Regions from separate parts of the Hafnia alvei genome, predicted to be linked through region 2. Evidence: riboswitches for the same ligand, from Rfam matches in the RefSeq annotation. Region 2 holds a riboswitch; the other holds the start of a gene.

Region 1 (15,918 bases), 920 kb from region 2:
TCGACGGTCATGCCTTGCTGATGCGCCCATGCCAGTAGATGCGCAATGTGCTCAACTGCCGGCCCCATCATTTCAGCACCTAGGAATTTGCCCGTTCCTTGTTCGCCATAAACATGCAGTAAGCCTTTGTTACGCAGCATGACGCGAGAACGCCCTTGGTTTTCGAAAGAGACTTCGCCAACCTCGAAGCAACCGCAGGCACCATATTTTTGGCTAAGTTCACGATAGGTTGAACCGACCATGGCGATTTGCGGGTCAGAGAACACCACTGAAATCGAACTCCGGCGTAATCCCGGCTTAACTTCTGGGAAGCTACCCGCATTATCACCGGCAATTCGAGCCTGATCGCTGGCTTCGTGTAACAGCGGGAGCTGATTGCTTGCGTCGCCAGCGATAAAGATATGCGGCACGCTGGTTTGCATGGTCAGTCGATCGGCGACCGGAACACCGCGTGCATCAAGCTCAAGTGAGGTGTTTTCGATGGCGAGATTATCAACATTTGGACGGCGGCCGGTGGCTGCCAGCACGTAGTCCACCATGATTTCTTGTGGCTTACCGTCTAAACCCTGATAGCGAATAAACACGCGCTCGCCTTCGCGCTGCATGATCTCGACTTTCACATCGGGATCGAGATAAAACTCTTCGCCTAGAGCGCGGCGAGCATAATCGCGTACATCGCTGTCTGTTAGAGGGCCTACGGCACCGCCGACGCCAAAGACTTTCACTTTCACGCCGAGACGATGAAGCGCTTGGCCGATCTCTAAACCGATAACGCCGGGGCCAAATACTGCAACGGATTCAGGCAGATCGTCCCAGTTGAATACATCATCATTGATAATCAAGCGATCGCCGAGGTCGTTCCACGGAGCCGGCCATGTTGGGCGAGAACCGGTGGCGATAACGATGCGTTTTGCCACGATGCGGGTGTGATCGTCAACTTGTAGGGTATTGTCATCGATAAAACGGGCGTAGCCGAGAATTTTGTCGTTGTCAGGAATACTGATGACGCCTTCCATCACAAAACCCACGAAGCGGTCGCGTTCGTGTTTAACGCGAGCCATGACCTCGCGACCATCAATTTTTATTTCACCCTGAGGGTGAATGCCAAAACCGGGAGCGCGCTCGATTTGATGCACGGCTTCTGCGGCGGCAATGAGTAATTTGGAAGGCATACAGCCAACGCGAGCACAGGTTGTGCCAAATGGGCCACCTTCGATCATGACAACGCTGGGTGTAGAGAGTTTTGCTGCGCGATAGGCACCTAAGCCTGCTGTACCGCCGCCGATAACGGCCACGTCAACACTGAGTTCTTTCATGAAGCTATCTCCTGAAATCGGAAAAAAAGGCGGGACGAGCCCGCCAAAATGTTGGCTTACTTTTTTATAATAACGACTACTTGCAGGTGATTATGCCTGTTGCAGATAAACTTCTAAGTCATCGCTGCCACCGATATGTTGTCCACCGATGTAAACCTGTGGAACAGTCGCACGGCCAGTCACAGCGCGCAGACTCACGGTGGTAGCGTCTTTACCCAGCACGATTTCTTCGTACTGGATACCGCGGTCTTGCAGCATTTGTTTGGCTTTAGCGCAGTATGGGCAGCCCGGTTTGGTAAACAGGGAAACGGAAGCCTGCACTTTGAAATCGGGTGCTAAATATTTCAGCATGGTATCTGCATCAGATACTTCAAACGGGTCGCCTGGCTTGTTAGGTTCAACAAACATTTTTTCAACCACGCCGTTGCGAACCAGCATGGAATAGCGCCATGAGCGTGGGCCAAAGCCGAGATCGGCTTTTTCGACCAGCATGTTCATGCCTTTGGTAAATTCACCGTTGCCGTCTGGAACGAAAGTGATGTGCTCTGCTTTTTGATCGGCTTTCCATGCATTCATCACGAAGGTGTCATTAACGGAAACGCACAGAATGCTGTCGACGCCTTTTTCATGGAACACTGGAGCCAGCTCGTTGTAACGAGGCAGATGGCTTGATGAACAGGTTGGGGTGAATGCGCCCGGCAGAGAAAACACGATAACGGTTTTGTCTTTGAACAGATCATCGGTAGTTACGTCAATCCACTGGTCGCCCTGACGGGTGTGGAAAGTTACCTGTGGAATTTTCTTACCTTCTTGGCTAGTAAACATGGATTAACCCTTTAATTATTAAATTAAAAATTACTGATGCTGGCGTGTCGCCGTTCGTTGATGGACATTATTCACACTTAGGCTTGATAGTTCTAATCGTTCATTGCTATCTTATTTATCGCCATGAGCTATCATGGCTCGGAGGATAAATATGAATATTCGAGATTTAGAATACCTAGTGGCGTTGTCTGAACATCGTCATTTTCGTCGCGCCGCCGACTCATGCCATGTCAGCCAACCTACGCTGAGTGGCCAAATCCGTAAGTTGGAAGATGAGTTGGGTGTGATGCTTCTGGAGCGAACTAGCCGCAAAGTGCTGTTCACCCAAGCCGGGTTATTACTTGTCGATCAGGCACGTACGGTTCTGCGTGAGGTTAAGGTACTTAAAGAGATGGCCAGCCAGCAGGGTGAGGCGATGTCCGGCCCGCTGCATATCGGATTGATCCCAACGGTTGCGCCTTATTTGCTGCCACAGATTATCCCAACGCTGCACCAAACTTTTCCTAAGCTGGAAATGTATTTGCACGAAGCGCAGACCCACCAATTGTTAGCGCAGCTTGATAGCGGCAAGTTGGACTGCGCGATTTTGGCGTTGGTCAAAGAAACAGAGGCATTTATTGAAGTGCCATTGTTTGATGAGCCGATGAAGCTGGCGGTGTATAGCGGCCATCCTCTGGCAGACAAAGATAAAATTGCGATGTCTGAACTGGCCGGCGAGCATTTGTTAATGCTGGAAGACGGGCATTGTCTGCGCGATCAGGCGATGGGATTCTGTTTCCAAGCTGGGGCAGATGAAGATACGCATTTCCGTGCAACTAGCCTAGAAACGCTGCGCAACATGGTTGCCGCTGGGAGCGGTATAACGCTGCTGCCGGCATTAGCGGTTCCACCTGAGCGTGAACGTGACGGCATTTGCTATGTGCAATGTTATAAGCCTGAGCCGAAGCGGACTATCGCGTTAGTTTATCGTCCCGGCTCTCCGCTGCGCGCACGCTATGAACAGCTCGCGGAAGCGATCCGCGAGCATATGCAAGGTGTCATGGCACAGCAGTGCGACGCTTTAAAACAGGCGGTTTAGCCCGTTTAACGCAGCCACACGGTAGGCCTCGGCCATGGTTGGATAGTTGAAGGTGGTATTAACGAAATACTCGATGGTATTACCTTCTCCTTTCTGTTCCATGATCGCTTGGCCGATGTGAATGATCTCCGCCGCGCGTTCGCCAAAGCAGTGGATCCCTAGGATCTGCTTGGTTTCGCGATGGAATAAGATCTTCAAACTTCCCACGCTCATTCCGGCGATTTGTGCGCGAGCCAGATGTTTAAACTGTGCACGGCCCACCTCATACGGCACCTTCATTGCCGTTAGTTCCTGCTCGGTTTTACCCACGGAGCTGATTTCAGGAATGGTGTAAATGCCGGTAGGAATATCTTCGACCAGATGCACGTTGGCTTCGCCTTGCATAATGGCCTGAGCGGCGATACGCCCTTGATCGTAAGCTGCGGATGCCAAACTCGGATAGCCAATGACGTCACCTACGGCGTAGATATGTGAAATAGCCGTTTGGTACATGCTGTTGACCTTCAGAAGGCCACGACCATCGGCTTCAAGTCCCACATTTTCCAGTTTCAGCGCATCGGTATTCCCTGTACGGCCATTGGCGTACAGCAGGCAATCGGCTTTCACTTTTTTACCGGATTTGAGATGCATGATGACGCCATCTTCAACGCCTTCAATCTGCTCGAACTCTTCGTTGTGGCGGATAACAACGCCGTTATTCCAGAAGTGGTAAGAGAGCGCATCTGACATTTCTTGATCGAGAAATGCAAGCAGGCGATCGCGGGTATTCACTAAGTCCACTTTCACGCTTAATCCACGGAAGATCGACGCATATTCGCAGCCGATAACGCCAGCACCATAAATGATGATGTGCTGCGGTTCGTGGTTAAGTTGCAGAATGGAGTCGCTGTCGTAAATGCGTGGATGCTTGAAATCGACGCCAGACGGATGATACGGGCGTGAACCACAGGCGATAATGATGTTGTCGGCGGTTAAGGTATCGCGCGTGCCGTCTGGGTAGCTAACGCTGAGGGTATTGGCATCAATAAATTCGGCGTCACCGGAAAATAATTGACAATGGTTACGCTCGTAGAATCCTTGGCGCATGCGGGTTTGCTGATTAATAACGCTATCGGCATGACGCAAAATATCAGGGAATGTCGATTTAAGAATTCGGGAGTTGTCGCTATAGAGAGGATTTTGGTTAAATTCGATAATGCGGCTAACGGCGTGGCGAAGTGCTTTCGAGGGGATGGTACCCCAGTGGGTGCATCCGCCACCAACGCTAAAATGCCGTTCTATGACGGCAACCCGCGCGCCCTGTTTTACCAGACCCATGGCGGCGCCTTCACCACCGGGACCTGAGCCAATGACTATGGCATCAAAAGAATAGTGCTGTTGCATGTAGGGTAGGCCTTTCTTATACAAAAATACAACGTTACCTTAACATAATAACCGCGCATCCCCAATCATCCCTACGCTTTTCGTGGCAATTCACGCCTTGTTTTTGTCATCCTAGCTATACATGTCACAGGTCATAGAAGCGTGGTTGGGGTAAAGTTTGATATAGTGGCGTTAAACCACCGCGCCAGAATCAAAAATAGCCGAAGGTGGAATAAAGAAACTTACATTTAACCGGATATTAATATGGGCGTCAGAGCGCAACAAAAAGAACGAACTCGTCGTTCACTGATCGAGGCGGCTTTTAATCAGCTAAGCGCTGAGCGGAGCTTTGCGAGTTTGAGCCTGCGTGAAGTATCCCGTGAAGCTGGTATTGCCCCAACGTCTTTCTATCGCCATTTCCGTGACGTGGATGAGTTAGGGTTAACGATGGTGGATGAAAGTGGGTTGATGCTGCGCCAGTTAATGCGTCAGGCCCGTCAGCGTATTGCCAAAGGTGGCAGCGTTATCCGCACATCCGTAGCAACTTTTATGGAATTTATCGGCAATAATCCGAATGCTTTCCGTCTGCTTTTACGGGAACGTTCCGGTACTTCCGCTGCGTTCCGCGCGGCGGTGCAGCGTGAGGTTCAGCACTTTATTGCGGAACTTGCCGATTACCTTGAAATCGAAAATCACATGCCGCGCAGTTTTACTGAAGCACAGGCGGAGGCGATGGTGACTATCGTATTTAGCGCGGGTGCCGAAGCGTTAGATATTGATATGGAGCACCGCCGTTTGTTGGAAGAACGTCTTGTTTTACAGTTGCGGATGATTTCCAAGGGCGCTTATTATTGGTACCGTCGTGAGCAGGAGAAAGCACACATTGCGCATATGCATGAAAATGCAGAGCAGCATGCTCGGGAATAAATTTAAAGCATAGGGTTGGTCATGATTAAAAGTCGTTTAGATGTGGGAACGTTGATTCTGTCATTGGTTGCGGGGCTTTCTATCAGCGGATCTTTTGCCGCACTGTTTAGCTCAGCCGTATCATTTTCGGTATTTCCCCTGCTGGCACTGATTTTATCAGTGTATTGCCTGCATCAGCGCTACCTGAACTGCTCTATGCCTGAAGGTATGCCGATGCTTTCCTCTTCGTGTTTTCTGCTTGGTTTGCTGATGTATAGCGCCATTGTTCGCGTTGAGTACCCAGAAATTGGCTCTAACTTTATGCCAACCCTCCTGTGTATTGTGTTGGTTTTCTGGATTGCCTATCGTATTAAGGCGTTTAAGAAAAATGCCGAGCCTGATAGCGGAAAAGATTTTCACGATCCTGAGTGATGTTGAGCCACTGAGATACCATTCAAATAGAAAAGGCAGCCATTGGCTGCCTTTTTGCGTTTCAATCTGAATCGTTTTTAATCGCGTTTTTCCAACAACACGCCGCATTCCATATGATGGGTATAGGGAAACTGATCGAACAGCGCCAAGCGTGTGACCCGATGAGTTTCGTTCAGCGTTTCTAGGTTTGCGCTAAGCGTTTCAGGGTTGCATGAGATATAAAGTATCCGTGGATACGCCTGCACCATGCGCAAGGTGTCGTCATCCAAGCCGCTACGCGGTGGATCGACAAAAATGGTTTCGCACTGATAACCTTTGAGGTCGATACCTTCCAAACGTTTGAACTCACGTACGCCGTTCATCGCCTGAGTAAAATCTTCTGCCGCCATACGAATGATTTGTACATTCTCAATGTGGTTGGCTGCGATGTTGAACTGCGCTGCAGCAACGGAAGGTTTGGCAATTTCTGTTGCGAGCACGCGATTAAAGTTACGCGCGAGCGCCAAGGAGAAATTGCCGTTGCCACAGTACAGCTCAAGTAGATCGCCTTTGGAATCCTGTGTAACGTCAAGCGCCCACTCAAGCATCTTAATGTTTACGGCCGCGTTGGGCTGGGTAAAGCTGTTTTCTACCTGACGATAGATCATGTTGCGGCCAGCAACAGGCAGGCATTCATCAACATAGTCTTGATCGAAACAGATTTTGGTTTTGGTGGCGCGGCCAATAAGCTGCAGGTCAAAACCTTGCGCGCGCAGGCGATCGCGAAGCGCTTCAGCCTCTACTTTCCATTCATCATCCAGTTTGCGGTGATAAAGAAGAGAAACCACCACTTTATTGTTCATAGTTGACAGATAGTCAATTTGGAACAATTTAAAGCGCAGAACGTGGTTTGGCTTTAGCTCATCCATCATCACGTTCATCAAACGGTTAATCAGCTCGCTTGCAGCAGGGAACTGATCGACGCGGATGCGCTGTTTGGTTTGTTGATCAAACATGATGTGGTAGAGATCGCCTTCATCATGCCAAACGCGGAATTCAGCGCGCATGCGGTAGTGACTGGCCGGCGAGCGAAATGCCTCAATCTCCGGTGCCGCAAACGGGGTCATCATGTTGGCCAGTCGGGTAATTTTTTCCGTGAGTTGGGCATCATATTGATCGGTTGGCAGCGTGTTCGGCGTCATGGCATTTCTCGTTAGCATAATAATAGAGGGGCGATTGTAGGCGATGGAATGATGATGTCCAGCTCTGTGACTTATTCTACATCCGAATCATAGAAGTCTAGACTTCTGAATACGTTTTCACTTAGCATGGCGACCCGGTCTCCTGTGGAGAGTGAAAAGGGAATCCGGTGTGAATCCGGAGCTGACGCGCAGCGGTATGGGGAAGTCACGGCGATATTTTGACACTGTCATTACAGATGGGAAGTCATCGCCCGGTGTGTATTCAACAATGCATGTTGATACACAAATCCTAAGCCCGAAGACCTGCCGGTACACGTCGCTTTACGTGGTTTTCGCGAATTAACGCCACGGCTCGCGGCATCCTGCCAATTAAGTTTGGATGCTCTTATATGACTATAAAAAAAAATGCGCTGATGGCAGCTTTGTCTGTCACGGCTTTCTCTGGCTGGGCGCAAGATTCTAACGAAACACCTTCATCATCATCCGCAAATAATAATGACGATGTCATTGTCACCGCCTCCCGTTTTCCTCAGCCAGTTTCCACCGTGCTAGCGCCTAGTGATGTTGTTACTCGAGATGATATCGATCGTTGGCAGGCTAAAACGCTGAATGACGTAATGCGGCGTTTACCCGGCGTCGATATCGCCCAAAATGGCGGTATGGGACAGAGTGCATCGATGTATATCCGTGGGACCAGCGCAAGCCAAGTACTTGTGCTGGTGGATGGCATTCCTATTGCTCGTCCTGGAATTTCAAACACGGCTGATTTCAATCAAATCCCGATTTCGCTGGTTCAACGCGTTGAATATATTCGTGGCCCACGCTCTGCCGTGTATGGTTCGGGTGCGATGGGGGGGGTTATTAACGTCATCACGCAAACCGATAAGGAAGGCGCGCAGATAAATGCAGGTGTCGGTTCTAAAGGATTCCAGCAGTACGATGGGAGCGTGCGTCAAAAAGTCGGTGATAACACCAAAGTCACGTTGGCGGGCTCTTATGAAAGCACCAAAGGCTTTAACGTGCAGCCGGGTTCAACGTACGAACCCGATCATGATGACGATGGCTATCGCACCAAAACTTTCTGGGGCGGTATAGATCACCAGTTTAACAACGAGTTTTCTGGTTTTGCTCGTGGCTACGGTTACACCAACAATAGTGACTATGATCTTGGTAGCCCACCGTCGAGCCCCGCTTACAGCGCAAACGAAAGTGAAACCTACAATCACACTTATGATATGGGGCTGCGCTATTTGTCTGGGGCTTATTCATCTCAGTTAACGGGCAGCTACCAAAAAGTAAAAGCTTATAATTACAGCAGTGAATATGGGCGCTATCACGATGGCACTACGCTGGATGATATGGATCAGCGTAATATTCAATGGGGTAATACCTATAGCCTAGAGCATGGGCAGATTAGTGCGGGTGTGGATTGGCAGCAGCAGCGTCTGACTTCTTCAGATATCAGTAAATCTGACAGCTATAAACGTGATGATTCTGGGCTATACCTTACAGGTCAGCAAAAACTGGGAGATGTCACGTTGGAGGCATCTGGACGTGAAGATAAAGATGAACAGTTCGGCTGGCACGGTACTTGGCAAACGGCAGCGGGTTGGGAATTTACGCCGGGCTATCGTGCAACATTGTCTTATGGCACTGGATTCTTGGCGCCGTCATTGGGACAGCAATTTGGTTCAACGCGTTTCGGCATTGATTCCAATCCTAATTTAAAACCTGAAGAGTCGAAGCAGTGGGAAGCAGGTTTAGAAGGGCTGACTGGGCCACTTGATTGGCGTCTGTCTGTGTATCATTACAAAATTGAAAATCTGATTACCTATTATTCCGATCCTGTCACCTATGCGGGCAGCTACGACAACATCGACTCTGCCACGATTAAAGGCGTCGAGTGGACGGGCAGCGTTGATACCGGGATCTTCACGCATCAGGTTACCTTGCAGTATTTAGATCCGCGTAATGATAAAAATGATGAAGTATTAGCGCGTCGCGCCAAACGACAGGCTAAATATCAGCTCGACTGGACCATGTTTAATGTCGATATGGATGTTTCGTATCAATATTATGGTCGCCGTTACGATAACAATACGTCCCAATACAATAATACGCAGCAGGTATTACCAAGCTACAGCACCGTCGATATTTCAGCTTCTTATCCGGTTACGTCTCATCTAACAGTTCGTGGTAGAATCGCCAACCTGTTAGATAAAGATTATGAAACGGCTTATGGCTACCAAACCGCAGGTAGAGAATATTATCTCTCCGGTAGCTACACCTTCTAATGATGTAGCGACTTCTAAACCCACTGCGCTGGTTTTTGACTCCGGCGTGGGTGGGTTATCTGTATATCAAGAGATCCGTGATTTGCTTCCGGATCTCCACTATATATATGCATTCGACAATCAGGGATTCCCCTATGGGGAAAAAGACGAAGCGTTTATTATCGACCGCGTTGTCAAAATCGTTGCCGAAGTGCAAAAGCGTCATACTCTCTCTATTGTTATCATCGCCTGTAATACCGCAAGCACCATTACGCTCCCCGCATTACGCGAACGCTTCAATTGCCCTATCGTTGGTGTCGTGCCTGCGATAAAACCTGCGGCAAAGCTGACGCGCAACGGCGTTGTTGGTTTGTTAGCGACGAGAGCGACGGTGCAGCGTTCATATACTCACGATCTGGTTGCTCGATTTGCGAAAGACTGCAACATCAAAATGCTGGGCTCGGCTGAGCTGGTGGAATTGGCTGAGGCCAAGTTACATGGCGAAGAGATTGATCCTGCGGTGCTAAAGAAAATACTACGACCTTGGCTGTCAATGGCCGAACCGCCAGATACGGTGGTTCTGGGATGTACGCATTTTCCTTTACTGCGCGAAGAACTGGCGGCGGTATTACCCACAGGGACTCGTTTAGTTGATTCAGGTGCCGCAATAGCCCGTCGTGTCGCTTGGCTGATTGCTAATCAGGAAAACGCACTGAGCACGGAAAACGATTTGGCCTATGCAACAGAAACAAATAGCGATACCGATGCGCTTTTACCTGTATTGCATCGTTTAGGTTTCTCAGAACTACGAGAATTGAGTATTTAATCCTCATTTATGTGGTTTTCGGTGAAAACTTGCGCGGTTGAAAAGTTTTTTTAAATTAGGGGTTGTCAGCCGTTCAGAAGTCCCTATAATGCGCCACCACTGACCGGGAACAACGACGCAAACGTCGCTCGGTGAGGAAGAGAAAAGCATCGCAGTAATGCGAATTTCTGAAAAGAAAAAAGCTTGACTCTTCAGGAGGAAAGCGTAATATGCACCTCCCGAGTTGCTGGAACGAATGTTCGCAATTCGCTGCTCTTTAACAATTTATCAGACAATCTGTGTGGGCACTCACAAGACAATATCTAACGTCCTCGGACGATAAAATATTAAAGTCTTGAAGAGTGACCAAGCAGTAATTCATTTAGTTGAATTATTACGAAAGTTAATTTTCGAGCATCGCTTAACTTGTTTAAGCAAATCAAGCTTTTAATTGAAGAGTTTGATCATGGCTCAGATTGAACGCTGGCGGCAGGCCTAACACATGCAAGTCGAGCGGTAGCACAAGAGAGCTTGCTCTCTGGGTGACGAGCGGCGGACGGGTGAGTAATGTCTGGGAAACTGCCTGATGGAGGGGGATAACTACTGGAAACGGTAGCTAATACCGCATGATGTCTTCGGACCAAAGTGGGGGACCTTCGGGCCTCACGCCATCAGATGTGCCCAGATGGGATTAGCTAGTAGGTGGGGTAATGGCTCACCTAGGCGACGATCTCTAGCTGGTCTGAGAGGATGACCAGCCACACTGGAACTGAGACACGGTCCAGACTCCTACGGGAGGCAGCAGTGGGGAATATTGCACAATGGGCGCAAGCCTGATGCAGCCATGCCGCGTGTATGAAGAAGGCCTTCGGGTTGTAAAGTACTTTCAGCGAGGAGGAAGGCATTGTGGTTAATAACCACAGTGATTGACGTTACTCGCAGAAGAAGCACCGGCTAACTCCGTGCCAGCAGCCGCGGTAATACGGAGGGTGCAAGCGTTAATCGGAATTACTGGGCGTAAAGCGCACGCAGGCGGTTGATTAAGTCAGATGTGAAATCCCCGAGCTTAACTTGGGAACTGCATTTGAAACTGGTCAGCTAGAGTCTTGTAGAGGGGGGTAGAATTCCAGGTGTAGCGGTGAAATGCGTAGAGATCTGGAGGAATACCGGTGGCGAAGGCGGCCCCCTGGACAAAGACTGACGCTCAGGTGCGAAAGCGTGGGGAGCAAACAGGATTAGATACCCTGGTAGTCCACGCTGTAAACGATGTCGACTTGGAGGTTGTGCCCTTGAGGCGTGGCTTCCGGAGCTAACGCGTTAAGTCGACCGCCTGGGGAGTACGGCCGCAAGGTTAAAACTCAAATGAATTGACGGGGGCCCGCACAAGCGGTGGAGCATGTGGTTTAATTCGATGCAACGCGAAGAACCTTACCTACTCTTGACATCCAGAGAATTTAGCAGAGATGCTTTAGTGCCTTCGGGAACTCTGAGACAGGTGCTGCATGGCTGTCGTCAGCTCGTGTTGTGAAATGTTGGGTTAAGTCCCGCAACGAGCGCAACCCTTATCCTTTGTTGCCAGCGAGTAATGTCGGGAACTCAAAGGAGACTGCCGGTGATAAACCGGAGGAAGGTGGGGATGACGTCAAGTCATCATGGCCCTTACGAGTAGGGCTACACACGTGCTACAATGGCATATACAAAGAGAAGCGAACTCGCGAGAGCAAGCGGACCTCATAAAGTATGTCGTAGTCCGGATTGGAGTCTGCAACTCGACTCCATGAAGTCGGAATCGCTAGTAATCGTAGATCAGAATGCTACGGTGAATACGTTCCCGGGCCTTGTACACACCGCCCGTCACACCATGGGAGTGGGTTGCAAAAGAAGTAGGTAGCTTAACCTTCGGGAGGGCGCTTACCACTTTGTGATTCATGACTGGGGTGAAGTCGTAACAAGGTAACCGTAGGGGAACCTGCGGTTGGATCACCTCCTTACCTAAAGATAGCGTTAAGTGCAGTGTCCACACAGATTGTCTGATGAAGAATAACGAGCAGAATACCTTTATATAGGCTTGTAGCTCAGGTGGTTAGAGCGCACCCCTGATAAGGGTGAGGTCGGTGGTTCAAGTCCACTCAGGCCTACCAAATTCTTACTCATACTGCGTTGTCGTCACGCCTCGTTTGCAACAGCAAACTTTGCATGACTCCGCCTTGTCTGAGAAAGAATTAAACTCTTCTATGAGTGGTAATGTATAAAGGTAAACTGTTGACTGTATGGGGTTATAGCTCAGCTGGGAGAGCGCCTGCCTTGCACGCAGGAGGTCTGCGGTTCGATCCCGCATAGCTCCACCATTACTTTTGTTTACGATAAATAATAAGTATTCAGTCTCAAAAACATACTTCAGAGTGTATTGGAAACAGTATGCTGCGAAGTATTTTGCTCTTTAACAATCTGGAACAAGCTGAAATTTGAAAGCTTAAGCAACTGTGAGACACACTGACACAGTTTGTATTAAGCAGTCTCTCAATTTTTTGCAATCTTGAATGCTGTCTTGAACCGGTTCGTAACCGCGTTCACTAAAAAGACACCTTCGGGTTGTGAGGTTAAGTGACTAAGCGTACACGGTGGATGCCTAGGCAGTCAGAGGCGATGAAGGACGTGCTAATCTGCGATAAGCGTCGGTAAGCTGATATGAAGCGTTATAACCGACGATTTCCGAATGGGGAAACCCAGTGTGATTCGTCACACTATCGTTAAGTGAATACATAGCTTAACGAAGCGAACCAGGGGAACTGAAACATCTAAGTACCCTGAGGAAAAGAAATCAACCGAGATTCCCCTAGTAGCGGCGAGCGAACGGGGAACAGCCCAGAACCTTAATCAGCGTATGTGTCAGAGGAACGGTCTGGAAAGTCCGGCGATACAGGGTGATAGCCCCGTACTTGAAAATGCATATGTTGTGAGTTCGATGAGTAGGGCGGGACACGTGACATCCTGTCTGAATATGGGGGGACCATCCTCCAAGGCTAAATACTCCTGACTGACCGATAGTGAACCAGTACCGTGAGGGAAAGGCGAAAAGAACCCCGGCGAGGGGAGTGAAATAGAACCTGAAACCGTGTACGTACAAGCAGTGGGAGCCTCTTTTATGGGGTGACTGCGTACCTTTTGTATAATGGGTCAGCGACTTATATTTTGTAGCAAGGTTAACCGAATAGGGGAGCCGTAGGGAAACCGAGTCTTAACTGGGCGTCAAGTTGCAAGGTATAGACCCGAAACCCGGTGATCTAGCCATGGGCAGGTTGAAGGTTGGGTAACACTAACTGGAGGACCGAACCGACTAATGTTGAAAAATTAGCGGATGACTTGTGGCTGGGGGTGAAAGGCCAATCAAACCGGGAGATAGCTGGTTCTCCCCGAAAGCTATTTAGGTAGCGCCTCGTGAACTCATCTTCGGGGGTAGAGCACTGTTTCGACTAGGGGGTCATCCCGACTTACCAACTCGATGCAAACTACGAATACCGAAGAATGTTATCACGGGAGACACACGGCGGGTGCTAACGTCCGTCGTGAAGAGGGAAACAACCCAGACCGCCAGCTAAGGTCCCAAAGTCATAGTTAAGTGGGAAACGATGTGGGAAGGCATAGACAGCCAGGATGTTGGCTTAGAAGCAGCCATCATTTAAAGAAAGCGTAATAGCTCACTGGTCGAGTCGGCCTGCGCGGAAGATGTAACGGGGCTAAACTATGCACCGAAGCTGCGGCAGCGACACTTAGGTGTTGTTGGGTAGGGGAGCGTTCTGTAAGCCGTTGAAGGTGGCCTGTGAGGGTTGCTGGAGGTATCAGAAGTGCGAATGCTGACATAAGTAACGATAAAGCGGGTGAAAAACCCGCTCGCCGGAAGACCAAGGGTTCCTGTCCAACGTTAATCGGGGCAGGGTGAGTCGACCCCTAAGGCGAGGCCGAAAGGCGTAGTCGATGGGAAACAGGTTAATATTCCTGTACTCGGTGTTACTGCGAAGGGGGGACGGAGAAGGCTAGGCTATCCGGGCGACGGTTGTCCCGGTTTAAGCGTGTAGGGGGAAAGCATTGGTAAATCCGTGCTTTTATCAACCCTGAGGCGTGATGACGAGTCACTACGGTGATGAAGTAGTTGATGCCAAGCTTCCAGGAAAAGCCTCTAAGCTCTAGGTAACATTGAATCGTACCCCAAACCGACACAGGTGGTCAGGTAGAGAATACCAAGGCGCTTGAGAGAACTCGGGTGAAGGAACTAGGCAAAATGGTGCCGTAACTTCGGGAGAAGGCACGCTGGCGCGTAGGTGAAGTCCCTTGCGGATGGAGCTGAAGCCAGTCGAAGATACCAGCTGGCTGCAACTGTTTAATAAAAACACAGCACTGTGCAAACACGAAAGTGGACGTATACGGTGTGACGCCTGCCCGGTGCTGGAAGGTTAATTGATGGGGTCAGCCGCAAGGCGAAGCTCTTGATCGAAGCCCCAGTAAACGGCGGCCGTAACTATAACGGTCCTAAGGTAGCGAAATTCCTTGTCGGGTAAGTTCCGACCTGCACGAATGGCGTAATGATGGCCAGGCTGTCTCCACCCGAGACTCAGTGAAATTGAACTCGCTGTGAAGATGCAGTGTACCCGCGGCAAGACGGAAAGACCCCGTGAACCTTTACTATAGCTTGACACTGAACATTGAGCCTTGATGTGTAGGATAGGTGGGAGGCTTTGAAGCGTGGACGCCAGTCTGCGTGGAGCCAACCTTGAAATACCACCCTTTAATGTTTGATGTTCTAACTCCGGTCCCTAATCGGGATTGAGGACAGTGTCTGGTGGGTAGTTTGACTGGGGCGGTCTCCTCCTAAAGAGTAACGGAGGAGCACGAAGGTTAGCTAATCACGGTCGGACATCGTGAGGTTAGTGCAATGGCATAAGCTAGCTTGACTGCGAGAGTGACGGCTCGAGCAGGTACGAAAGTAGGTCATAGTGATCCGGTGGTTCTGAATGGAAGGGCCATCGCTCAACGGATAAAAGGTACTCCGGGGATAACAGGCTGATACCGCCCAAGAGTTCATATCGACGGCGGTGTTTGGCACCTCGATGTCGGCTCATCACATCCTGGGGCTGAAGTAGGTCCCAAGGGTATGGCTGTTCGCCATTTAAAGTGGTACGCGAGCTGGGTTTAGAACGTCGTGAGACAGTTCGGTCCCTATCTGCCGTGGGCGTTGGAAGATTGAGAGGGGCTGCTCCTAGTACGAGAGGACCGGAGTGGACGCATCACTGGTGTTCGGGTTGTCATGCCAATGGCATTGCCCGGTAGCTAAATGCGGAAAAGATAAGCGCTGAAAGCATCTAAGCGCGAAACTTGCCTCGAGATGAGTCTTCCCTGAGACCTTGAGTCTCCTAAAGGAACGTTTAAGACTAAGACGTTGATAGGCTGGGTGTGTAAGCGTAGCGATACGTTGAGCTAACCAGTACTAATGATCCGTGAGGCTTAACCTTACAACACCGAAGGTGTTTTAAGACGCAGAGACGCGAAAACACAAAGAGTAGGCTTGTGAACAGATTGGTTTGTATGGCTAGCTGTAGAAATACAGAGAGCGGTACAAATAACAGAATATGCCTGGCGGCGATAGCGCGGTGGTCCCACCTGACCCCATGCCGAACTCAGAAGTGAAACGCCGTAGCGCCGATGGTAGTGTGGGGTCTCCCCATGCGAGAGTAGGGAACTGCTC
Region 2 (15,918 bases):
AATGAAAATATTTATCTGAGATAGTTTGAATGTTAGAGCTTTGGATTATTGCCGTTAGAAATATATGTTCATTGTATTGATTGATTCCCATTTTGTGAATGATGTTTTGCATAAGTTTAAAATCACGACCGTGGGTGATTTCGCTGTAAGTGTCAGGAAGTAATTCTACTGTTTTTCCAAGTTTTATCCGATGTTGGATAAAACAAATAAAATAGATTAACTCTTGTAGTTGCTGGTCGGTAAATTGAATTTTTAGACATTTTTCTATCTCGCTAAAAGTATTGCCGACCTGTTCAATGTATTCAGAGATAACATTGTTATATTGTGCAATGATATTTTTAGATACGGGTAGTATGAGGATTTTACGCAATGTGCTGAGAAGCAGATAGCGCTTTTTAATTTCCTCTCCCTCAACGTGGTATCCTTGTTCACGGTTATAGTGAATTTTTAAATTATATTGACTAACACTGGATTTAATTTTCTTAATATCGTTGATGATGGTGTTTTGGCTAACGTTAAGTGCTGATGTCAGGTGTAATAGAGATAAACGTTCTGCTCTGGTTAACAAAAAGAAAATAATTAACTCCCCTCGCTCTTCCTCTGCGAAAAGATAGCGATTATTAAATACGACATCTTCTTGGTGTCGAAATTTTTCGATCACATGCTTGGGAACGTGAAGTTTACCTGTTTTTAATCGAGTGATAGTTTCAACGTGGTGTGACTCAAGGTAATCATTTATTTTTTTAATTGTGTAGCTTAATTGCTTGCGCGTCAGATTAAATTCAGACTCAAGCGCTACACCCGTGATACTAGGATCGCTCACAATCGCGTCAAGTACGGTGAAGACACGTTTATCAACAGCCATAATGCAAGATCCTCGTATGTTAGGGGTGACTTCAGCGCTCTGCCTTTTTAGTTATTACGCCTCTGGTATCTGTTCTGCTTCAATATTGGTTGTTTCTTGGTCTGTCTCTTTTCTTAATTCCTGAGCATAGAAAAAGTAGCTACATGCCCAGAACACAGCTAACAACAGAGGGACAAAGCTGCCTTGCAATAGCTTGAATAAAAATGAGAAAGCATAAGTAAAGACAGGGCCATCAATGGAGCTATTGGAGATTAATTGTCCAGCAGGGATATCAATAGCCTTAGTTGCGAGCCCTAACTCTGTAATCATCGGAGCAAACTGAGTGCCAACAAACAGGAAGAATGGAATGCCAATAATACTGAGGATCACCATACGCAAAGTATTGCCCTTGGTAACCAGATAAGCGGGCACAATTAAGGCAATATTAATGATTCCGGCAAAAGGCAGTATCTTGTTTCCAGGTAAAATAACGGCCCAGATGAGGGTTAATGGAATAGCAACAATCACTGCAAACCAAATTTCGCTCGCGCCGCCCATAAAGGGCCAATCAATACCGATAAACAGTTTTCGACCTGAAAATTTGTTATTCATGTAGGTACTAATGGCTTCGGATATTGGAGACAGCGCTTGCATGAACAGCTTTGAAATCATAGGGAATAACATTAAAGCAGTAGCTGCTTGTACCCCAAGCATTAATGTTGCGGCAAGACTGTATCCGGCAATAATTCCGAACATGATGCCTAGGAGAAAACCGATAGTATGGTTTTCAGCAAATACCCCCACTTTCTGGCGTAAAGCTGCTGCATCCATAGGCTTGTTTAATGCTGGAATTTTACGCAGCAGTAGGTCGAAGGGATAATAAATGGCGCCAAAAAAAACCATCCTATGGGTGCAGGTTACGCTGGGGATCCCGGTCAGCTTTTCTATTCGATGTTGATGAATATCACCCGCATTCAGTTCCATGACTATCTGGAATGCGGCAATGAGAAATGCCAGTGCTAAGCTCCAACCACTGCCAAATATGGGGGTAGTCACGCTGATAACGATGAATGCGGTGAATATTTTGCCCCAAACGTTCCAGAGGTCAGCATTAAACGTGTTGGTTTTATTGCACATAAGCATCAGGATATTAACCCCAACCTGTAACGGGAACATGGCAAAGGCATAGGGCCAAGCCCATGAGATATTCGCCATGGTTGTCCAACCGCCATCAATGATGCTTAACTCGAGCCCTGTGCGTTTCATCATCGTTTGTGCCGCAACACCAATAGCTCCGACCATAAAACTAATCAGCATACTCATGCCGACGAAAGCCACGCCGAGGGTGATAGCCGCCGATGCTGCATCCTTAAACTTCATGCGTACAATTAAGCCCGCAATTAGCATAATTAGGGGAACGAAAACTGGTGCACCTAGAGCTAGAATATAATTTATAATTGTACTGAGAAAGTTCATCGCTTTGCTCCGTTACTTTATGTTTTAATTAATCCTATCGTTTATTTGTTTTGCTGATTTTTGTTAGAAAAAAATCTCGCCCGCCAATATGATTACTTACATGCGTCAATTATTTTTTGTAACTCAGCCTCCATTCCGATGCCGGTGAGAAATGCAATTCCGTTAATTACAGGGATAGGGTATTTTTTATCTACTTTTGTAATGGCAATATACGCGAGGCTATCCTTGATATGTGTGTCGAGTGATTTAAGGTCAATAACTTCTACGTTAATATCATTAAGGTTTTTTTCTTTTAATAGTCGGGAAACTTTACTTGCCACGGTTTGTGATGTTGCTACGCCGCTTCCGCAAGCGACAATGATTTTTTTCATTTTATATTTTCCTCGTTATTAATTGTAATGGCTGATTTGAGTAGTTTTACTAAAGAGGCTGGTGTTGGCGCTTGATTCATTTCTTGAATGAAATCTTCATCACTTAAACACTCCATTAGCGTTTGTAAGAGTGTAATGTGATGATTTTTATCTATAAAACCGAGAAGAAAAATGAATTTAACCTGAAGTTCATTATCGTCATTTGCCATTTCATGCCAGGCAATTTCATCGTGCAAGCGTGTCACGCAAATAAATGGCCTTATCACATGCTCGGTATCCGTATGTGGTAAGGCTACGACATAGGGGTGAGTGGGGAGCGCCGTAGGGTACAGTTTCTCGCGTTGTTTAATAGCCGATAAAAACGAATCGCGTACATAGCCACGGTTTTTTAATGAGAGAAAGATTGAATCAAAGTAATCACTTTGATGTTGAAAAGAACTCTCTATAAAAGTGAGTTCCTCGAAAAAATAGGCATCGGGATCTGAATGCGTATCGATATTATCTATAGCCGCTATTGTCATAAAATTAGCCTTACTTAAAAGCTAGGAGTTGTAGTGATTCTAATCATCCGAGTTAACTATGACGAATAGTATCGATAACAAAAAATGCCCTATACATTGGGCATCATATTAATTCGTGGAAGTTTGATCAGGTTCACTGATTTATAATCAGTAAACTTAAAATAAAGGTTGGATATGTAATTTATGTCACAGAATAGATTTTAAAGGAAAAGAGTTTAGGGGAGCAAACGTCCCCTAATTTTCTTCAGTCAAGCCAGATTATTGCAAAATGTTGAACTGTTGAAATACGCTTAATAAATACTTTAGCGACTCCCACCCGACGTTTGCAGCGGAACTATCACCACCGGCGTTGGTTTCACTTTCATTGCGCTCATCACGCCAATGACCAAGCACACCACTCCGGCCAGCGTTAGCAGCGGTGGCCATTCATGCCGCCAGATAAAGGCATAGCTAAGGCCTGCTAGCGTTTCAAAGACGATCAGCGGCCCCACTTTAGCGGTTGGCAGGCGTTGGCTGGCTTGATTCCAACACAGCGTTCCCAGCCATGAGCACAGCAAACCGATGGTCAGCATAAGCGCAATAAATACCGCAGGACGCGGGCCAAACGGCATAGGAAAATCATTGGCGGTTATGGCGGAGTGCCCCCAAACCAGCAAATACCCTATGACCGCCAACGGCAGCGTCACTAATCCCTGCGCGGTGGCCCACGTCGTGGGGCTTTTATCGGGATGTGTGCGCAGCCAGCTTGCGTTGCGCATGGGATACCACGTCCAGCACACCACGCCGATGAAGGCCAAGATCAAACCGGTGACGTAACGGAACATATCAGTGGGTGCGTGTGCGCTCTGTAGCTCCGCCACGTTGACGCATCCCAATCCTAAAGCAATTAACAGCAGCGAAGGGGCCAGATGTCGCCACGATAATTTTCCGTCTCGATGGCTGTATTTCAGATTTGCGCTCACTGAAATCACCACCGGCAAGGTGCCAATAATCATGGTGCTGACCGGTGCGCCCGTGCGTTGGATCGCGCTGGCTAAGCAGAGGTAATAGATGAAATTTCCCACGATGGTGAGCTTAAGGGCTTCAACCCAATCGCTGCGCAGAAGCTGCCGTAGGCGGTGGCGATCGTGCCACGCCAGCGGGAGCGCAATCAGGCCAAAGGCCAGATAGCGACCGACGGATTGCAAGCTGGCCGGATATTCCGGCACGATGAGCGGCCCAACGAAAATCAGCCCCCACATTAGCCCCGCCGCCAGCGCGTAAAGCACGCCTATTAACATCTTTCTTAACTCTTAAAAGGGATTATGCAGCAAGTCTAGAAGGTGAAAGGAAAAGCGTCTTGTAGCAGATTGCTGTTTAGGTAAAAACAGCTAAAAAATTAACGTACCTGCTTTTGATAGCGGGCGGGCGTGACGCCGTAAAAGCGGCTAAAAGCACGGGTAAGATGGGCTTGATCGGTAAGACCAACAGCGGCGGCGACCTGGGCGGGCGGTAAGCCTCGGGTCAGCAGATTTTTAGCCTCATACAGTCGATAAGCCATCAGCATTTGTTGTGGGGTAACGTGATACTGCGCCTTAAACTGACGTAAAAAATGATAGGGACTGAGGTCGACCAACTGCGCCAATTCGGGCAAAGTCATGCGCCGATCTAAATGGGCGCGGAGATACTCTTTTACCAGTGTAAAACGCTGAGGTGCATCAAGCTTAAGCGTCTGCGGCGCTCTTGCCCAATGGCGCGTTAATGTCAGCAGTTCACTCAGCAAGCTGGATTGTGCGAGGGGCTCATCGTTTTGCCACAGGGCGTTTATTAGCGAAGTGGTTGCTCGGGCAAACTGAGGATGATGATTCACCGCGTCGTTAAACCACCAGTCAGATTCACCGCTCACCTCGGCCAAAATTTCGGGCGTGAGATAAATCATGCGATAGCGCCAGCCACCTTCAGTACCCGATTGGCCTGTGTGCAGCTCGTCTGGGTTCATCAATACCAAAGAGTCCGCGGGTGCAACGTGGTTTGCGCCACGATAGCGAAAACGCTCGGCACCATACTCAATCGCGCCAATGCCATAGGCTTCATGCGTATGCGGCTCAAATTCATGATGTTCAATATGCGCTCGATACACCTCAACGCCGGGCATGTGGGCGAAGTGCTTAAACTGGGCGCGATCTCGATCATCGATAAATTGGTTTGGAACGCCGTGCATAAGAAGTCTCGGGTCTACAGACGATGGCAATGAGCGGGGGATGAGTAGTAACTATAGCGGAATTAGAGGCGCTGAAAATAAAAAAGCAGACCTAAAGGCCTGCTTTCGTGTTTATCAACGGGAAAAACTAGTGACCAGAAGTTTGTGATTGGCGGCAAGCTTCAAACAGGAACCACACGCGGCGTTCGGTTTGATCTACCCAGTTTTCAATCAGGCTGGTGGTTGAAACATCATTATGTTCGCTACACACCACATGCGCTGCGCGCAGTTCTGCGGCCAGCAGCTTGTTGTCTTCACACAGCTCGGCCAGCATATCAAGCGGCTCAACGTAATCGGCGTTGTTATCTTTAATGCGCTGCATTTTAGAGATCTGGCCGATAGAGTGCAGGGTCATACCACCGACTTTACGTACACGTTCAGCAATATCATCGGTCATTGCGAATAGCTCTGCGCCTTGTTCGTCCAACAGCAAATGATAGTCACGGAAGTGTGGTCCGCTCATATGCCAGTGGAAGTTTTTAGTTTTTAAATAAAGCGCATAGATATCAGCAAGGATGGCGTTCATTGCACCGCTAATGTCTTTGGTGGCCTCAGCGCCCAAATCACTTGGGGTGGCTAGAGGAGTGAACTGACGTTTTTTTGCGTCACCGACTTTGCTTTTTTCCAGTTTTGGTGTGCTCATCTTTATCATCTCCTAAAGGTCTTGATAGATTCACAAATTGCCGTCTAGTAACTGTTTAGTACCGAGTCAGTATAGATCATCCTCACAAAATTAGAGTTTTATATGTATGACAATTACGTCTTATCATGTACGTGAATGTGTACGCTTTTGGCAGCCATGCCGATCAGCGTACGCCCCCTAAGGTGGTACGCAGCAGCCTAACGTGTGGATAAAAAACAAGAATATTGTTTACGCGCATCGCGTGAATTATTTTCTCTGGGTCATGAAGGTGCGTATCGAGCAATAAACCCACCACGCTGCCGCTGTGTGCGACGTTCAAACCGAATAAATCGTGCTGCTCAACAATTTCTACAATGTCATTAAACGCCGGTTTGGGCAGCAAAGCCTGGCTGGCTTGGGCGCTTAACGTGGTGGCTGCGCCAATTTTATGGCGGTTATTTTCCCTTATACCTTCAGTGAGCAACTGATGCGCCTGTTTCAACTGCGGCGCATATTCTTGCAACAGCGTTTGGCGCGGGCGGCGATGGTAGTCTTCGGTACGCAAGCAATCAGGGCTTTCCAACAGCAACATATCCCACTCAGGACATCGATTGTGCAGCGGGGTTTGCGTCAGTGCCTGTTGGTGATCGAACAGCGTCGGCGCTTGAAAAATCGTGCTGTCGGTCGGTTCAATGCCAACGCACAGCGACGCTAATTCTTTTTCAGTTAGCTGCATACCAAAGTGACGAGCGGTCGCTATTGCACAGGCGGCGATGTCTGCCGTGCTGCTGGCCATCCCTTTTGCCACGGGAATAGAGGATTCAAACTCAATGCGTAGCTCGGCTTCAAGCGAAGAGGGCAACGACAAATGCTGTAATACCGTGCGCAATACCAAGCGCATTCGCGCGCGCTCGGTGGGCAGCGGTGTTCCCTCGCTTACCGCCACCGTGCTAAACCAATTGACCGGGCAGGATACGAGCTTTTCGCCGCCTTGGATCCAGCCTTGAATTAACTCACCGCACGACGCGGGGCAGCGAGCTTCAGCCATGATGCAGAATCTGGGTTAGAGCGCTAATAAGGCGGTCGTTGTCCTGCGGGCTTTTAATTGCCACGCGATAATAATTGGCGTTTAGCCCCGGATAGTTGGCGCAGTGTCGGATCAAAATATGGTGTTTCAATAGCGCCTGCTGCAGTGCAAGCTGACTGTCGATACAGCGTATAAAGATGTAGTTAGCGACGGGACGCCATACTTTCAGCCGTGGCAATGCTTCTAACGCAGAAAATACGCGAGGTTGCTCCTGTGCCAGCCAGCGATGAGTGGCTTCAATATAATGGGTATCCTGCAAGATAATTTCGCCCGCCAGCGCGGCAAACGCATTGATTGTCCAAGGCTCCCGTTGCTGTTTCATTTGCGTCACTAACGCCGCATTTGCGCTAACCAAATAGCCCAAACGTAGCCCCGGAATAGCGAAAAACTTGGTTAATGAACGCAGCACATACAGCTGAGGATATTGTGCTAATAAAGGAATAAAGCCGGTTTCTGCAGGAACGAAATCGAGAAAGGCTTCATCAAGGATCAACGCAATATTCAGCGCACGGCAGCGGTCTGCGATGGCTAAAAGCAGATTTTTATCCGGTAGTAATCCGGTGGGGTTATTGGGCGTGCATAAAAATAGGCAATCGAGATCGGGTGTCAGCGCGTCGAGAATACGCACGTCAGGCTGAAATCCGTCTTCTTCATGCAAAGCATAATCAACAATGTCGCAGTTGATCCGCGTTAGCGCACGGCGATACTCAGCAAAACCGGGCGTTAATAGCAGCGCTTTGGCGGGTTTCAGCTGGTTAATTAACGCAAAGATCAGCTCGGTTTCACCATTGCCTGCCATCACCCATGATTCCGCGCAGGCATGGTGCTGAGCCAGCGCCGCGTGCAGTTTTCGATATTCCACGTCAGGATATTTTTCAGCCACCGACATTTGTTCGATGATGGCGTGCTTAAGTGACTCAGGCATGCCAAGCGGATTAATGTTGGCGCTGAAATCGATGATGTCATGCGGAGAAACGCCCAGAGTAAGCGCGGTTTCTAGCACGTTACCGCCGTGCTGACTGCTGATGGCCATAGGTATCCTCGCTGGTCCCTAAAAAGTTGAGATATGTTAACTCATTCACACTCCATTCTAGGCTTTTGTTGATCTCACAATGGGTATATCTGTGATGAATGCTTTAACTTATGTACCCAGATCATATATAGAAAAGTATAAATACAGGTTTTTGACGTGCTGTAAGGACGTCAGGAAGGAGGTGCGTATTGTGAGAATACAATTCCTCCGCAGCCCCCGCTGCTGTGATGCCGACGAGCCCACAAGACGCCACTGATGAATATCGGGAAGGTGTGGGTAAGGATGACGCTAAGCCAGAAGACCAGCCTGTAAAATCCCAACATTGGGATATCAACATCTATTTCAGCTCCTTCGGTGGGAAGTGAGTTGTCATTCTTTCCCTGCATGCTGCGCTTTTGCCGCCGTGCATCGAGCTGCTATGACAACGCAAAGCCCGCCCGCAAGGACGGGCTTTTTTGTTTGGCAGGCGGGTGAATGAAGGCATTTCTTATTGGTGGAACCGGTAGCGGATGCGGTAAAACAACGCTAACACTTGGACTGCTCCGAGCTTTAACGCGGCGCGGTTTGCGGGTGCAACCCTACAAAGTAGGCCCTGACTATATTGATACCGGCTGGCACAGCGCCGTTTCTGGCGTTGCGTCGCGCAATCTCGATGCCTTCATGCTGCCTCTGCCCACCCTAAATTGGCTCTATAACCAACATGCTCAAGCCGCCGATGTGGCCGTGATTGAAGGGGTGATGGGGCTATACGACGGCTATGGCACCGACCCCAACTATTGCAGCAGCGCCGGCATGGCCAAGCAGATTGGCTGCCCGGTTATTTTAGTGATTGATGGTAAAGCCGTTTCAACCTCGGCGGCAGCTACCGTGATGGGATTTTGTCATTTTGATCCGGCGGTGCGTATCGCGGGCGTCATTGTGAATCGCGTCAATAGCGAAACCCATTACCAACTGCTGAAAAACGCGATTGAAACCTACACCAAAATTCCTGTGCTAGGGCGAATGCCAACTCTACCCAGCGTAAGTTTGCCTGAACGCCATCTCGGTTTGATTACCGCTCATGAACAACAGGGCATGGATGCGATATGGGATACCTTGGCGGATAGCCTCGAACAGCATATCGACCTCGACCGTTTACTGGCGTTGAGCGATGTACAACCCGCGCCGCATGCCTGTGCACCTGCGTTACCTGCGCCTGATTCTGGCCGAGGCCTAACTCTTGCGCTCGCCGACGACGAAGCTTTTCACTTTTACTATCCCGATAATTTACAGCTGCTTGAACAGCTTGGTATCAACATCGTGCGCTTTAGCCCATTGCGCGATGCGGCGCTGCCTGCGTGCCAGATGGTCTATATCGGCGGTGGTTATCCCGAGTTATATGGAGAAACGCTGGCGAAAAACAGCAGCATGCGTCAGTCGCTGCGTGATGCGCATCAGCGCGGCGTAGCAATTTACGCCGAGTGCGGCGGGCTGATGTATTTGGGTTCGACGTTAAAAGATCAGTCTGGAAACACGCACGCGATGACCGGTATTTTCCCTGGAGAAAGCCGCATGGAAGGACGTTTAAAGCGCTTTGGTTACTGCCAAGCCACCGCGATGCAGGACAGTTTACTGGCGGCACAAGGGGAAATCCTCCGCGGCCATGAGTTCCACTATTCTGATTTCCATACTGATTTCCCACCTATTTTTCAGTTTGAAAAACAACGCGACGGCGTGACGCAGCAGCGTTGGCAAGGGGGATATCAAATGGGGAATACCCTCGCCAGCTATCTCCACCTTCATTTTTACCAGCACCCAGAAATGCTGAGCCACTGGTTAAAAAGGGGGCAGGCGCTGTGATCAGTTTTTCTGCTTGTTTGGTGGCCTATCTCCTAGATCTGCGCTTGGGCGATCCACCAACGTGGCCCCATCCGGTGCGCTGGATCGGTAATTTTATCAATTGGGTTCAGAAAGGTATCCGCACGCTTTGCCGTACCGAAGGTGCGTTGTATGTCGGCGGTGCATTTTTATGGCTGATTGTGGTTGGTGTGTGCTGGGGGGCGACCTACGCGCTGCTTGAGTTTTTGTCGCAGCTAAACCCGTGGCTCAACTGGCTAGCGCAGGTGTGGATTATTTATACGCTGCTAGCGGGACGTTGCCTGAGTGATGCGGCGATGGGGGTATACGTCGCACTACAAAATGGATCGCTTGAAGAGTGCCGACGCCAGCTTTCATACATTGTTGGGCGCGACACGTCTGAGCTCGATCGCCCGCAGATTACCCGAGCGGTAGTTGAAACGGTGGCGGAAAACAGCGTGGACGGCGTGATTGCGCCGCTTTTCTTCCTTTTCATCGGCGGTGTACCGCTGATGGTGGCCTACAAAGCGGTGAATACCCTTGATTCCATGGTCGGCTATCGGACGGAAAAATACCGCGCTATCGGCTGTGTTTCTGCGCGAATGGACGATCTTGCCAATCTGATCCCTGCTCGTTTGAGCTGGCTGCTGCTCAGCGTTGCCGCTCGCCTGCTGAGTCTTAACAGCAAACAGGCACTCAAAATCGGCTGGCGCGATCGCTATCTGCATAAAAGCCCCAACTGCGCGTGGTCTGAGGCCACCGTGGCTGGCGCGCTCGGTATTCGCCTCGGTGGGCCGAATAAATACTTCGGCGAATGGGTAGAGAAACCGTGGATCGGCGACCAAGAGCGCGAGATTGGCATTCAAGATATTCGCCTCAGTATTCGCCTCATGATGACGGCTTCCGTGCTGGCATTGGTACTTTTTGCACTCGCCAGATGGGCAGTGGTGTTTTGACCTGACCAACTTGACCCCACCCCAACCCTCCCCTTGGCAGGGAGGGGGGTATTGCACTTAAAGATGGGATTGCCCTTAAAGATAGAGGTACGAAAGTCACGCTGGATCAACCAAACAGGATGAACAATGAACTACAACAAGAATCCCCAGAATATTGAGCAGCACAGCTTTGAAATCATTTCTCAGATCATCGCCGACGAGCGCCCTGATTACCGTTTTGTCGATGAGCTGCAAGAAAAAATTATTAAACGCGCAATTCACACCAGCGCTGATTTCGAATGGCTGGATATCCTGCATTTTTCGCCCGATGTTTTATCCCGTATTACTCAGGCTCTGCGTCGCGGCTGCACAATTTATACCGACACCACCATGGCGCTTTCCGGCATCAATAAAACCCAGCTCGAGCAGTTAGGGTGCCAATGGCTGTGCTACATCTCGGATCCGCGTGCGGTCGCCATTGCCAAGGAACAGGGGATTACCCGCTCAATGGCGGCAGTGGATCTTGCCGCGCAGGATCAAGGGGAAAAGCTGTTTGTGTTCGGCAATGCACCGACTGCGTTATTTCGCTTATTAGAACTGCATCAACAAGGCGTAATGACACCCGCCGCGGTCATCGGGGTACCGGTCGGTTTTGTTGGCGCAGCGGAATCCAAACAGGCGCTGGCAGAAAGCGATTTACCGGGTATTGCAGCCTTAGGGCGTAAGGGCGGCAGCAATATTGCCGCAGCCATCGTTAACGCCATTTTGTACCACATGCGAGATGCGCAATGAGCGACACTGGGCTGGATACGCTCTGGCATAACGGCAAAAGCTATCGCAAGGGTTACACCACCGGCTCTTGTGCCACCGCAGCGGCGAAAGTTGCTGCGCTGATGGTGCTGCGCCAGCAGGTGATTAATCAGATTTCTATCGTGACACCTTCGGGCGTTACGCTGCGGTTGAACGTTGAACAGCCTTTGATTTGTGGTCAACAGGCCAGCGCTGCCATCCGTAAAGACGGCGGTGACGACGTGGACGCCACGCATGGAATGCTGATTTTTGCTCAGGTGACGCTTAACGACGGCGGCAGTATCTGCATCGTTGGTGGTGACGGTGTCGGCACCGTAACGCGCAAAGGCATTGGTTTGCCGGTGGGAAGTTCAGCCATCAATCGCACGCCGTTGCACACTATTGAAGAAGCGGTGCGTGAAGTTATCGGGCCGGAACGCGGTGCCGAGATTGTTATTTTTGCTCCAGAAGGCGAAGAGCGGGCGCAAAAAACCTACAACGGACGGCTGGGCATTTTAGGTGGGATCTCGATTATCGGCACCACCGGTATTGTGACGCCCATGTCTGAAGAGAGCTGGAAACGTTCGCTGGCCTTAGAGCTCGAGATGAAGCGCGCTCAGGGGATGACCAGCGTGATCCTCGTGCCAGGCAATCACGGCGAGCGCTTTGTACAAGAACAGATGCAGTTAAACGGCGACCGTGTGGTCACCATGAGTAATTTTGTTGGCTATATGCTGCAAGAAGCTCAGCGCCTCGGTTTCCAACGTGTGGTGCTGGTGGGCCACTTAGGCAAGCTGATTAAGGTCGCTGCCGGCATTTTTCATACCCATAGCCATATTGCCGATGGCCGCATGGAAACGCTGGTTACACGACTTGCACTGATGGGCGCTCCACGTGAATTACTGCAAGCGGTGTTTGAATGTAGCACCACGGAAGCGGCGATGGAGCTAATAGAGCAACAAGGCTGGCAGGCCGTCTATAACGATATCGCTCAGGCAATCTGTGGGCGCATCAACCAAATGTTGCGCTTTGCGGTACAGCCGCTGCAATGCGACGCGGTGCTGTTTTCATTCGACAATATTGTGCTCGGCAGTAATCGCCCAGTTAACGACATTGTTGCCGATTTACGTACCGAAATTTCCCAAGAAATTCTCTGCGAAAAGGAGTCTTCATGATTCACGTGGTTGGCATGGGGCCGGGGCATCAGGATTACATCACGCCGCTGGCAAAAAGATTAATTTCACAAGCTGACGTTCTGGTTGGCTGGTCACGCCATTTAAGTGCTTACCACGAATTTCATGGTGAAAAACTGGCCATCGGCAGCGATCTGACTCAGATGGCGTTGTGGCTACAGGACAACGCTGACCGCAATATCGTGGTTCTGGCATCGGGTGAGCCGATGCTGTACGGCATTGGAAAACGTTTGATACAGGATCTTGCGCCGGAAAAGCTCAATATCGTGTCGGGTATTAGCTCCATACAGTACCTGTTTTCGCGCATCGCCGTGGATATGAACGATATCTACATCACCAGCTGTCACGGCAAACAGCCTGATTTTGATTTTATTCTGCAGCACGAAAAAGTGGCGATGGTGACCGACCACCACATGGGGCCGTATCAAATTGCCCAGCAAATCCTACGTCGTGGGGCAAAGCGGACGATGGTGATTGGCGAGAATCTCTCCTATCCCGATGAATGCATCCATATTTTGCGCCCAGAGCAGGTACAGCAGGCGTACGCAATGAACGTGGTGGCGATCCTCAATGAAAGATGATCTGTTTCTACGCGGCCATAAAGTGCCGATGACCAAAGAAGAAGTGCGTCTTGCGGCATTGGAGCGACTCAATCTGCGTACTGCCAAGCGCTTGATCGACGTTGGCGCAGGAACGGGAAGCGTCTCTTTGGAAGCCGCCCTCAGATATCCCGATCTCTCTATTACCGCCATTGAGCGCAACCCTGCGGCTCTGGCATTGATTGAAGAAAACTGCCGTCATTTTGGCTGCTCGAATATTGATATTGTGGCGGCAGATGCGCCGCTGGCGTTAGACGTACGCGCCGATGCGGTGTTTATCGGCGGCAGCGGTGGCAATCTCCCCGACATCATTGATTGGGCGCTGGCATTACTCAACGACGGCGGCAGCTTGGCGATGAATTTTATTCTGCTGGAAAACTATCAGCAGGCGTTCAGTCAACTGCAAAACCGTGCGGTGGTTGAACTAGAAAGCAGCCTGATTCAGATCTCTCGCCTCACCGCGCTGGGCAGCGGTCACTATTTCAAACCCAATAACCCTACCTATCTGATTTCCTGCCGTAAGGAGCAAACGCATGGCTGAGTCTATCGATCGCGCACAGGTCTATTTCATCGGTGCAGGGCCGGGCGATCCCGAGCTTATTACGCTAAAAGGCCATCGAATTCTATCGCAGGCGGAGGTAGTGATTTTTGCCGGATCGCTGATTAATCACGATCTGCTGAATTACTGCAAACCAGGGGCAGAATGCCACGATAGCGCAGGGCTCAACCTCCAGCAGATTATCGACCTGATGGAGCAAGGTATTCGTGCAGGAAAACTGGTCGTGCGGCTACAAACCGGCGATCTGTCGTTGTACGGATCTATCCGTGAGCAAGGAGAAGAGCTGGGCAAGTTGGGCATTGGTTTTAGTTCGGTGCCGGGTGTGAGTTCGTTCTTGGGGGCCGCTTCACAGCTGGGCGTGGAATATACGGTGCCCGAGGTTTCCCAAAGTTTGGTGATCACCCGCATGTCTGGGCGCACCCCAACGCCTGAGCGTGAGTCATTAGAATCCTTTGCCGCGCACCAAACGTCGATGGCGATTTTCCTTTCGGTACAAGATATTGACGACGTTGTGAAGCGCCTGCTGAGCGGCGGCTATCCAGCCACCACGCCGGTGGCGGTAGTCTATAAAGCGACTTGGCCAGATCACCAAACGGTGCGCGGCACCTTGGACACCATCGCACCTTTAGTACGCAACGCCGGTATTCGAAAAACGGCGCTGATTTTAGTGGGCGCTTTCCTTGGTGATGAATACCACTATTCCAAGCTGTATGACGCGGGTTTCAGCCATGAATACCGCCAGGCCTGAGCCGATAAAGGTGGGATCGCTGGCGCTATTTTGCCTGACGCCGGGCGGCGTTCGCTTGGCACAGCGCCTGCGTCCTTTGCTGCCGCAGCTATCTACCGCCAGCGCATGCTTTACCAGTGAAAATTTGCTACAGGTGGGTTTCACACCGTTTAGCGGATCCTTTGCCGAAACGATGGCGCAGGCGTTTAAACGCTTTGATGCGCTGGTGGTGATCGGCGCAACGGGGATCGTGGTGCGGGTGATCGCGCCGCTGTTACAGGACAAATTAACCGATCCTGCGGTAGTGGTGCTTGATGAACGCGGCGAGCATGCGATCAGTTTACTTTCAGGACATATGGGTGGCGCGAATCGGCTCACTCAGCAGATCGCCGAGTTGATTAACGCCGATCCAGTGATCACGACCTCGACCGACGTAAACGGCGTTGCTGCGCTGGATCTATTGGCGCAGAAGCTCGATGCGGAGATCGCGGATTTTCGGCGTGCGGTGAAAAGCGTGAACCAAATGCTAGTGAGCGGCGATCGCGTTGGGCTATGGCTTGATCCGCGCGCTAACGTGCAGCTCACCGAGCACGATCGACGCGGATTTATTCCCGTTGCCGATCTTCATTCATTGCCCGATCTTTCTGCGCTGGTATGCGTTAGCTATCACTCGGATCTGCCACCAAGCGCGATCCCGGTTTACCAACTGGTGCCTAAGCGCGTGGTATTGGGCGTGGGTTGCCGTAGAGATACGCCGTTTGCCACGTTGCATCCGCTGCTATTGCAGAAATTTGCCGAGCTGCATATCGATCCACTCGCGCTGCGCGCCATTGGTAGCATTACGCTGAAACAGGATGAAGCGGCGTTACAGCAGCTGGCACATTGCTATCGCGTTCCTTTTCACGTGTTTACGCCTGAAGCGCTACGCGTGCATGAACATCGCTTCCCGTGTTCGGATTTCGTGCGTCAAATCGTGGGCGTGGGCTGTGTGTCTCAGCCTGCTGCTTGTCTGCTACTCGAAGAGTACGGCGGCGGGAAAATCATTGGGGAGACGCTGCGCGAGCAGGGCGTCACCCTTACTTTGGCT

Evidence for each region. A riboswitch is a leader RNA that binds a small molecule or an ion and turns the genes downstream of it on or off. The one in region 2 is predicted to bind cobalamin.
Region 1: it holds a riboswitch for cobalamin, as region 2 does, so the genes downstream of both, btuB (TonB-dependent vitamin B12 receptor BtuB) here and AB3Y96_RS04960 (cobyrinate a,c-diamide synthase) in region 2, are expected to answer to the same signal.

What each region holds. Positions count from the first base shown of each region.
Region 1 covers NZ_OZ061315.1:121,214-137,131, forward strand. Annotated here, with positions in the region: gene AB3Y96_RS00580 (dihydrolipoyl dehydrogenase) at 1-1,316, opposite strand, end outside; gene AB3Y96_RS00585 (glutathione peroxidase) at 1,407-2,141, opposite strand; gene oxyR (DNA-binding transcriptional regulator OxyR) at 2,293-3,219, shown strand; gene sthA (Si-specific NAD(P)(+) transhydrogenase) at 3,202-4,602, opposite strand; gene fabR (HTH-type transcriptional repressor FabR) at 4,846-5,508, shown strand; gene AB3Y96_RS00605 (YijD family membrane protein) at 5,530-5,919, shown strand; gene trmA (tRNA (uridine(54)-C5)-methyltransferase TrmA) at 5,997-7,100, opposite strand; cobalamin riboswitch at 7,219-7,426, shown strand; gene btuB (TonB-dependent vitamin B12 receptor BtuB) at 7,490-9,394, shown strand; gene murI (glutamate racemase) at 9,339-10,199, shown strand; rRNA gene AB3Y96_RS00625 (16S ribosomal RNA) at 10,627-12,169, shown strand; tRNA gene AB3Y96_RS00630 (tRNA-Ile) at 12,243-12,319, shown strand; tRNA gene AB3Y96_RS00635 (tRNA-Ala) at 12,451-12,526, shown strand; rRNA gene AB3Y96_RS00640 (23S ribosomal RNA) at 12,777-15,685, shown strand; rRNA gene rrf (5S ribosomal RNA) at 15,806-15,918, shown strand, end outside.
Region 2 covers NZ_OZ061315.1:1,045,482-1,061,399, forward strand. Annotated here, with positions in the region: gene AB3Y96_RS04915 (BglG family transcription antiterminator) at 1-865, opposite strand, end outside; gene AB3Y96_RS04920 (PTS galactitol transporter subunit IIC) at 920-2,320, opposite strand; gene AB3Y96_RS04925 (PTS sugar transporter subunit IIB) at 2,413-2,691, opposite strand; gene AB3Y96_RS04930 (PTS sugar transporter subunit IIA) at 2,688-3,212, opposite strand; gene AB3Y96_RS04935 (DMT family transporter) at 3,515-4,492, opposite strand; gene AB3Y96_RS04940 (AraC family transcriptional regulator) at 4,591-5,412, opposite strand; gene AB3Y96_RS04945 (Dps family protein) at 5,540-6,094, opposite strand; gene AB3Y96_RS04950 (GHMP kinase) at 6,258-7,121, opposite strand; gene cobD (threonine-phosphate decarboxylase CobD) at 7,114-8,193, opposite strand; cobalamin riboswitch at 8,322-8,518, shown strand; gene AB3Y96_RS04960 (cobyrinate a,c-diamide synthase) at 8,668-10,032, shown strand; gene cbiB (adenosylcobinamide-phosphate synthase CbiB) at 10,032-10,985, shown strand; gene AB3Y96_RS04970 (cobalt-precorrin-8 methylmutase) at 11,112-11,756, shown strand; gene cbiD (cobalt-precorrin-5B (C(1))-methyltransferase CbiD) at 11,753-12,928, shown strand; gene AB3Y96_RS04980 (cobalt-precorrin-7 (C(5))-methyltransferase) at 12,925-13,527, shown strand; gene AB3Y96_RS04985 (decarboxylating cobalt-precorrin-6B (C(15))-methyltransferase) at 13,517-14,086, shown strand; gene AB3Y96_RS04990 (cobalt-precorrin-4 methyltransferase) at 14,079-14,852, shown strand; gene AB3Y96_RS04995 (cobalt-precorrin 5A hydrolase) at 14,833-15,918, shown strand, end outside.